DNA from 2 places in the Polaromonas sp. P4_F6 genome. Region 2 is predicted to be linked to the other one. Evidence: riboswitches for the same ligand, from Rfam matches in the RefSeq annotation. Region 2 holds a riboswitch; the other holds the start of a gene.
The links. Region 2 has a riboswitch for glycine ahead of gcvT (glycine cleavage system aminomethyltransferase GcvT). Riboswitches for the same ligand answer to the same signal wherever they lie in the genome.
Positions count from the first base shown of each region.

Region 1 (3,396 bases), on a different contig from region 2:
AGGGTCTTGGCGCGCGCCACGCGAAAAGCCGCCAGGGCTTCCCGCGCGTCGGCTGTTGCGTAGCCGCGTTCGCGCTCCAGCGCATACCCGTCCAGCGATGCCAGCAGCGGGTTTGTCTCCGCCAGCGTGCGCTGTATGCGCACATGGTAGCCATCGATCTCAATGTCCCGCACATGGCAGACCTGGCCCAGTGCCGAGAAGGTCTCGCTCGGGATGCCGTCCCAGGACTGCGGTGTCCAGTTGCGGTGGCTTTCGGGAATGGCCGCGTAAAACAGCTCCAGCTGGCGCGGGAAATCCGCCATGGCCTGCAGGGTTGCCGGGTTCAGCGGCGCGGGAACGCTCATTGAGCGCCCCTGTGTGCCGACGGCCAGAGCAGCGCCTGCGCCACGATGACGCGCTCGCCGTTAAAGGTCGCCGCCGGCGAGCCGTAAAGCGTGTAACCCAAAGCCAGGGCTTCGCTCACGCGATGGCAAAAACTTGCGTCATCCGGGCCGGTGAGCAAACGGTAAATGGGGAGGCCGTCGGGCGGCATGTTCGTGGCTGATGTCATGGCGGCATGGGGGCTGGTGAACGGAGGGCGATATTACCGTGTCCGCCCCCATGCTGCACAGGCGCCCGCCCTCAGGCTTTCGCCATGCCCGGCAATAGCATGCTGCGCTCCCGCCCCGGCATGCCGGTAAACGCAAAATCGACTTCCGGCACGCGCCCGCTCACGATGTCGGCAATCGCCGCGCCCGAGCCGCAGGCATGCGTCCAGCCCAGCGTGCCATGGCCCGTGTTGAGGAACAGATTGGACGTTTTGCTTTTGCCGATGTAAGGCACGTTGCTCGGTGTGGCCGGGCGCAGGCCGGTCCAGAACTGCGCGCCTTCGCCGTCCGTCATCTCCGGGAAGAGCTGCTTCACGCGGCGGACGATGGCCTGGCAGCGCACCAGGTTCAGCTCGGTGTTGTAGCCGTTGAGTTCCGCCGTGCCCGCAATGCGCAGGCGATTGCCCAGGCGCGAGAACACCAGCTTGTACTCGTCGTCCGTCAGGCTCACCTGGTAAGAGGCCGCCTCGTTGATCACCGGCAGCGTCACCGAATAACCCTTGGCCGGGTAGATGCGCAGGCTTTGCCCCAGTTTTTTGGCCCAGGGCGCGCTGAAGGCGCCCAGGCACATCACATAGGCGTCGGCCTTGAGCGTTTCAATGCGCCCGCCCGCCTCGCCGCTGCCCCTGGCGACCTGCACACCATCGAGTTGCCCGCCGCTGGCCTGCACGTCAAGGATGGTGGTGTTGTAGAGAAACTTGACGCCTGCCTGCTCGCAGCGCGCGGCCAGCGCGGCGGTAAAGGCCTGGGCGTCGCCCGACTCGTCGCTGGGCGTCATGCTGCCGCCCACGATGCTGCCGCGGCACTGGGCCAGCGCGGGCTCTATGGCCACACACTCTTCGGCGGTTTTCATGTCCAGCTCGCAGCCGTGCTCACGCATGATGCGCGCCGGTTCTTGCGCGGCGTCGTATTCGGCCTGGCTGGTGTAGAAATGCAGGATTCCCTGGGTCTTCGCGTCGTACTGCAGGCCCAGTTCGGCTCGCAGTTTTTGCAGCGCACCGCGGCTGTACATGCCCAGGTTCACGATCTGCCGGATGTTTTGCGCGGTGCGCGCCGGCGTGCAGTTGCGCAGAAACTCCAGGCCCCACAGCCACTGGTTCACATCGGCGCGCAGCCGGAATAGCAACGGCGCGTCCTCGCGCGCCAGCCACTGCAACACCTTGAGCGGCGCGCCCGGGTTGGCCCAGGGCTCCGCATGGCTGACGGAAATCTGCCCGCCGTTGGCAAAACTGGTTTCCATCGCGGCCGCGCCGCGCCGTTCGATGACCGTGACTTCGTGTCCGCGCTGCGCCAGATACCAGGCCGTCGTGACCCCCGTGACACCCGCACCCAAAACCATGACTTTCATGGTGATTCCTTCTCAAGCAGAAATGGCAGTTGCGCAAGCGCCATGGCTTGGGGGTGCTTGAATCAAAAAAAGAATCATGGCAACCGCCAAGCCATCAGGTGCTTGCGGCCGCTTCCACTGTCCTTGTTACCTGAGAGATTCAGCCGCGGCTTACGCTTGGGGCTTTGCTCCTTCGGTGCGCCGCACCTTGCATGCGGCGTCTCTCCAGACGGCTGTGTGTTTCCGGGCAGTACGGGACCTGAGCGATTATGGAAGTTTGCGCCTTCGGTGGCTGCCTTGCGGCAGCGCTCTCCTGCTTGAACGCCTTGAATTTACCACCTAAGCCCTGTTCGCCAAGGGCCCAGGGGGCATTAGTACAGGTCCAGCGGGGTGATTTGGCGGCTTAATAGTAGCGGCGCATGCGGGGCTTCAGCCTTCGCACACCGAGCGCACAAACTCCGCCTTGGCCTCGGTATAGGCCTCGCGGTCGGCCGGGTATTTGGCCGCCAGCTCGGCCTTGAGCGCCGCATAGTGCCAGGCCAGCGCGGCGTCCGCGCGCAGCGCATCCCGAAATTGCAGGCGCTGCGCCCACACCGGGCCGCCGTGCACCACCAGGTGCAGGTGGTGGGTGCGGTGGCTGTCGGCCCAGCGCATCAGCCACTGGCGGTCGACCAGCGTCGCGTTGAATTCGGCTGAGGTCGTATAGTCCTGCGCGCACAGCGGCGCCACCAGCGCCCTGGCCGCCGCCATGGAGGCCACGCCGCCCAGGATGTCTATCACCGGCTTGGCCGCCAGCCCCGGCACCGCCGTGCTGCCCATATGCTCTATCGCGATGAAGTCATCGGGAAACAGCGCCAGCAGCCGTTCCCGCTCAGCCTCAAACATCGCGGGCCAGTGCGGGTCGTAGGCCCGCAGCGCCACCTCCTCGTGGATGGCGGCCTGCAGCGACTCGGCGTCCGTCATGGTGAGGCCTTAACGCAGCGCCACCACGGCCCGGCGCGCCAGCACCAGGCGCTCGTCCAGGTAGGCGCCGTAAAAATCCGGGATGGCCGCGCCCACCAGCGGCTCGGCCAGTGCCTGCCCCTGCGGGCCCAGAAACAGCACCGTGGGCGTAAACGTCGCCTTGGCGGCCCTGGTCCAGGCGGCCGCCGTCGTGGGCTTGCCATCAAAACCCGTCAGCGGCGTGCGGCTGTCCGTCACATTGAGCTGCCAGGCCTGAAGGCCGCTTTCCTGGCGTGCCGGCAGCAGGTAGTTGCGCCGCACCAGCTCGCAATAAGGGCAGCCGGGCAGGGTGACCAGCAGCACCAGTGGCTCGCCGCGCGCCGCGGCCAGCCCGGCCGCCTCGGGCAGCGAGGCTGGTACGGGCAGGGCGCTGTCCTTGGCCTGGGCCTGCAGCGGCCAGGCCAGGCTGCCCGCCAGCGCGGCCGTGAAGCCGCGGCGGCCTACCGTCTTCATTCGGCGCACTCCAGCAGGATGCGCGCC
Region 1 covers NZ_JBFUJQ010000003.1:139,216-142,611, reverse strand. Annotated here, with positions in the region: gene AC1DUN_RS10060 (DinB family protein) at 1-326, opposite strand, end outside; gene AC1DUN_RS10055 (DUF1737 domain-containing protein) at 341-550, opposite strand; gene AC1DUN_RS10050 (D-amino acid dehydrogenase) at 622-1,935, opposite strand; glycine riboswitch at 2,044-2,153, opposite strand; gene AC1DUN_RS10045 (GrpB family protein) at 2,344-2,877, opposite strand; gene AC1DUN_RS10040 (thioredoxin domain-containing protein) at 2,887-3,369, opposite strand; gene AC1DUN_RS10035 (alpha/beta fold hydrolase) at 3,366-3,396, opposite strand, start outside.
Region 1: linked by a shared signal. The riboswitch ahead of AC1DUN_RS10050 (D-amino acid dehydrogenase) and the one ahead of gcvT (glycine cleavage system aminomethyltransferase GcvT) in region 2 are both predicted to bind glycine.

Region 2 (3,396 bases):
GGCTTCGCGCTCATGCTGTTCGTGCACCTGTACTGCCGCTGGAAGGGCTGGGGCAAGCACGATGGCGACGGACGCCTGAGCTTCGGCAAGGCGACCTGGCAGGCGGGCTGGGCGCTGCTGATGCCGGTGATCATCCTGGGCGGTATTTACGGCGGGATTTTCACGCCGACCGAGGCGTCCGCGGTGGCGGTGTTCTACGCACTGGTCGTCGGCGTCGTGATCTACCGTGAAATCAAGCCGGCCGACCTCTACGCCATCCTGCGCAAGTCGGTGCTCTCCAGCGCCGTGATCATGTTCATCATTGCCAACGCCGGGCTGTTCGCCTTTTTGATCACCCGGGCCGGCGTGCCGGATGCCATCGGCCATTGGCTGGAGGCCGTGCTGCAGTCGCCCGCCCTCTTCCTGCTGGGCGTCAACGCGGCGCTGTTCGTCATCGGCATGTTCATCGAGACCAGCGCCGCCATCATCGTGCTGGCGCCCATCCTGGCCCCGGTAGCGGTGCATTTCGGCATAGACCCGGTGCACTTCGGGCTGGTGATGGTGGTCAACCTCGCGCTGGGCATGATCACACCGCCTTTTGGCGTGAACCTGTTCGCGGCCTGCACCGTCGCCAGGATATCGCTGGACCGCATCGTCACCCACCTGCTTCCCTTTGTAGTGGTCATCCTGGCCTGCCTGATGGTGATCACTTACGTACCGCAGCTGTCGCTGGGCCTGCGCGACCTGGTCTACGCCAAATAGCTTTTTTCAAGCGGGGGTTTCACGCCGCTGTCATCTGCGCAAGCCATGCTCGGGCTTTCATTTCAGGATGAAATCCATGCAGCTCCACAAAACCGAACGTGCCCGCGCCGAGCTCAGGCCCGGCGTGAGAACGCTTGGCCAGCGCGAGCGCACCCTGCTGCTGATGGCCGACGGCAGCAAATCCGCCCAGGATTTCCGACCGCTGTTCGACGGTGACGGCGAGGCCATCGCCCTGCGCCTGCTGCGCGAAGGCTTTCTGGAAGCGCATCCGGGCAAGACATCCACGTCGGCGGCAGCACCCCCAGCCGCGCCGGCACCCACACCCGCGCAGTTGCAAAACTTCCCGAGTCCCGAAACCACCCAGGCCATCCAGGTATCGGCCGACCAGTTTGAAGGCAAGCGCTCACTGGCCACAACGCGCATGTTCCTGTTCGACATCTGCGAGCGCATGTTCGCCCGGCGCGATCCGGTCATGGCCGAGCGCTTTCGCGAGGCGCTGCGCAATGCCAAGGACCGCGAGAGCATGCTCACGGCTTCGCGCGACATGATCGAGGAAATCGAGAAAATCGCGGGCCACGAGCGCGCCGACTCCATCAGCGAGCGCATCGCCATGCTGCTGCCGCAGCACCAGGCGGCCTAAGTTACACTTCCGGGGTCAGGAGAGAGTTTTCCCAGCGAAAACCGCCGAAGGCGCACGTACACCCCCTTTTGGTGCACTGAACGCTCAGGCAAAAGGACTGGCAACCGCCCTGCGGCGCACCACGCGGCAAGGCGTTCCCTACTGGAGAGAGGCCGTCGCCAGGACGACCCACCGAAGGAGCAAACCCGCATCGCCGGGCGAATCTCTCAGGTAAAGTGGACAGCAGGGGCAACTCATGGATCCAGAACCTGTTTGCCCCTCCCCGGAGAATGCCTTGTCCGATTCGTCCACCTCTTCCGCCGCGCCCGAAACCCTGCTGAAAACGCCGCTGCACGCGCTGCACCTGGAGCTGGGCGCGCGCATGGTGCCTTTTGCGGGCTATTCCATGCCGGTGCAATACCCCGCGGGCCTGATGGCCGAGCACCACCACACACGCCAGGCTGCCGGGCTCTTTGACGTGTCCCACATGGGCCAGTTGCGCCTGGTGGGCGCCGACGCCGCTGCGGCGCTGGAATCTTTGATCCCCGTCGACGTGATCGACCTGCCCGCCGGCAAGCAGCGCTACGGCCTGCTGCTCAACGACGAGGGCGGCATCATCGACGACCTGATGTTCTTCAACCGCGATTACGCCCATGGCGGCGACCTGTTCGTCATCGTCAACGGCGCCTGCAAGGTCGGCGACATCGCGCACATCCAGGCAAAGATAGGCACGCGCTGCGAAGTCATCCCCATGCCCGAGATGGCGCTGCTGGCGCTGCAGGGCCCGCAGGCCGTGGCCGCGCTGCAGCGCCTGGCGCCCGGCGTCGAAAAGCTGGTGTTCATGACCGGCGGGCGCTTCACGGTGGCCGGCTGCGACTGTTTCCTCACGCGCAGCGGCTACACCGGTGAAGACGGCTTTGAAATTTCCGTCCACGGCTCGCAGGCCGAGACGCTGGCGCGCGCGCTGCTCGCCCAGCCCGAGGTCAAGCCCATAGGCCTGGGCGCGCGCAACTCGCTGCGCCTGGAAGCGGGCCTGTGCCTTTACGGCAACGACATCGACACCACCACCACACCCGTGGAAGCCAGCCTCAACTGGGCCATGCAAAAAGTGCGGCGCACCGGCGGCGCGCGCGCGGGCGGTTTCCCCGGCGCGGACAAAATCCTGGCCCAGCTGGCCGACCCCGCCACGCTGGCGCGCAAACGCGTGGGCCTGGTGGCGCTGGAGCGCGTTCCCGTGCGCGACCACACCGAGCTGCAAGCCGCCGACGGCACAAGCATCGGCGAAGTCACCAGCGGCCTGCTGGGCCCGACCATCAACCAGCCGGTGGCCATGGGCTATGTGAAACCCGAATTCGCCGCCCTGGGCACACGCGTGAACGCCATCGTGCGCGGCAAGGCCGTGCCCATGGAAGTCGCGGCCATGCCTTTTGTCCCCAACCGCTACTACCGTGGATAACCGTGGTTAAGCGCAGCTAAAGCCTTCTTTCCCCACCCCTCAACCCTCCGGAGATTCTCATGACCGTCAAATACACCGAAGACCACGAATGGCTCAAGATTGAAGGCGACACCGCCACCGTCGGCATCACCGTGCATGCGCAGGACGCACTGGGCGACGTGGTGTTTGTGGACCTGCCCGCCGTGGGCACGAGCTTCGCGCAAAAGGAAACCGCCGGCGTGGTCGAGTCGGTCAAAGCCGCCGCCGACGTCTACATGCCCGTGAGCGGCGAAGTGACCGCCATCAATGAAGCCCTGAAGGACGACCCGTCCCTGGCCAACAGCGACCCCATGGGCGCCGGCTGGTTCTTCAAGATCAAGCTGTCCGACCCTTCGCAGCTCGACGCGCTGATGGACGAAACCCGCTACACCGCCTTCGCGGCCTGATTTCCCGCCCGACTTTTTTCTGACTCCTGCTGCCAAGCCTGACACGGAACCCGACATGTTGATGCAAACCGCCAAGCCCCTGGGCGATCTTGAAAACCCTTCCGAATTCATCGCCCGCCACATCGGCATCGACGAAACCGACGAAGTCCACATGC
Region 2 covers NZ_JBFUJQ010000010.1:166,845-170,240, forward strand. Annotated here, with positions in the region: gene AC1DUN_RS20700 (TRAP transporter large permease) at 1-741, shown strand, start outside; gene AC1DUN_RS20705 (hypothetical protein) at 818-1,381, shown strand; glycine riboswitch at 1,388-1,491, shown strand; glycine riboswitch at 1,513-1,614, shown strand; gene gcvT (glycine cleavage system aminomethyltransferase GcvT) at 1,656-2,816, shown strand; gene gcvH (glycine cleavage system protein GcvH) at 2,876-3,241, shown strand; gene gcvP (aminomethyl-transferring glycine dehydrogenase) at 3,297-3,396, shown strand, end outside.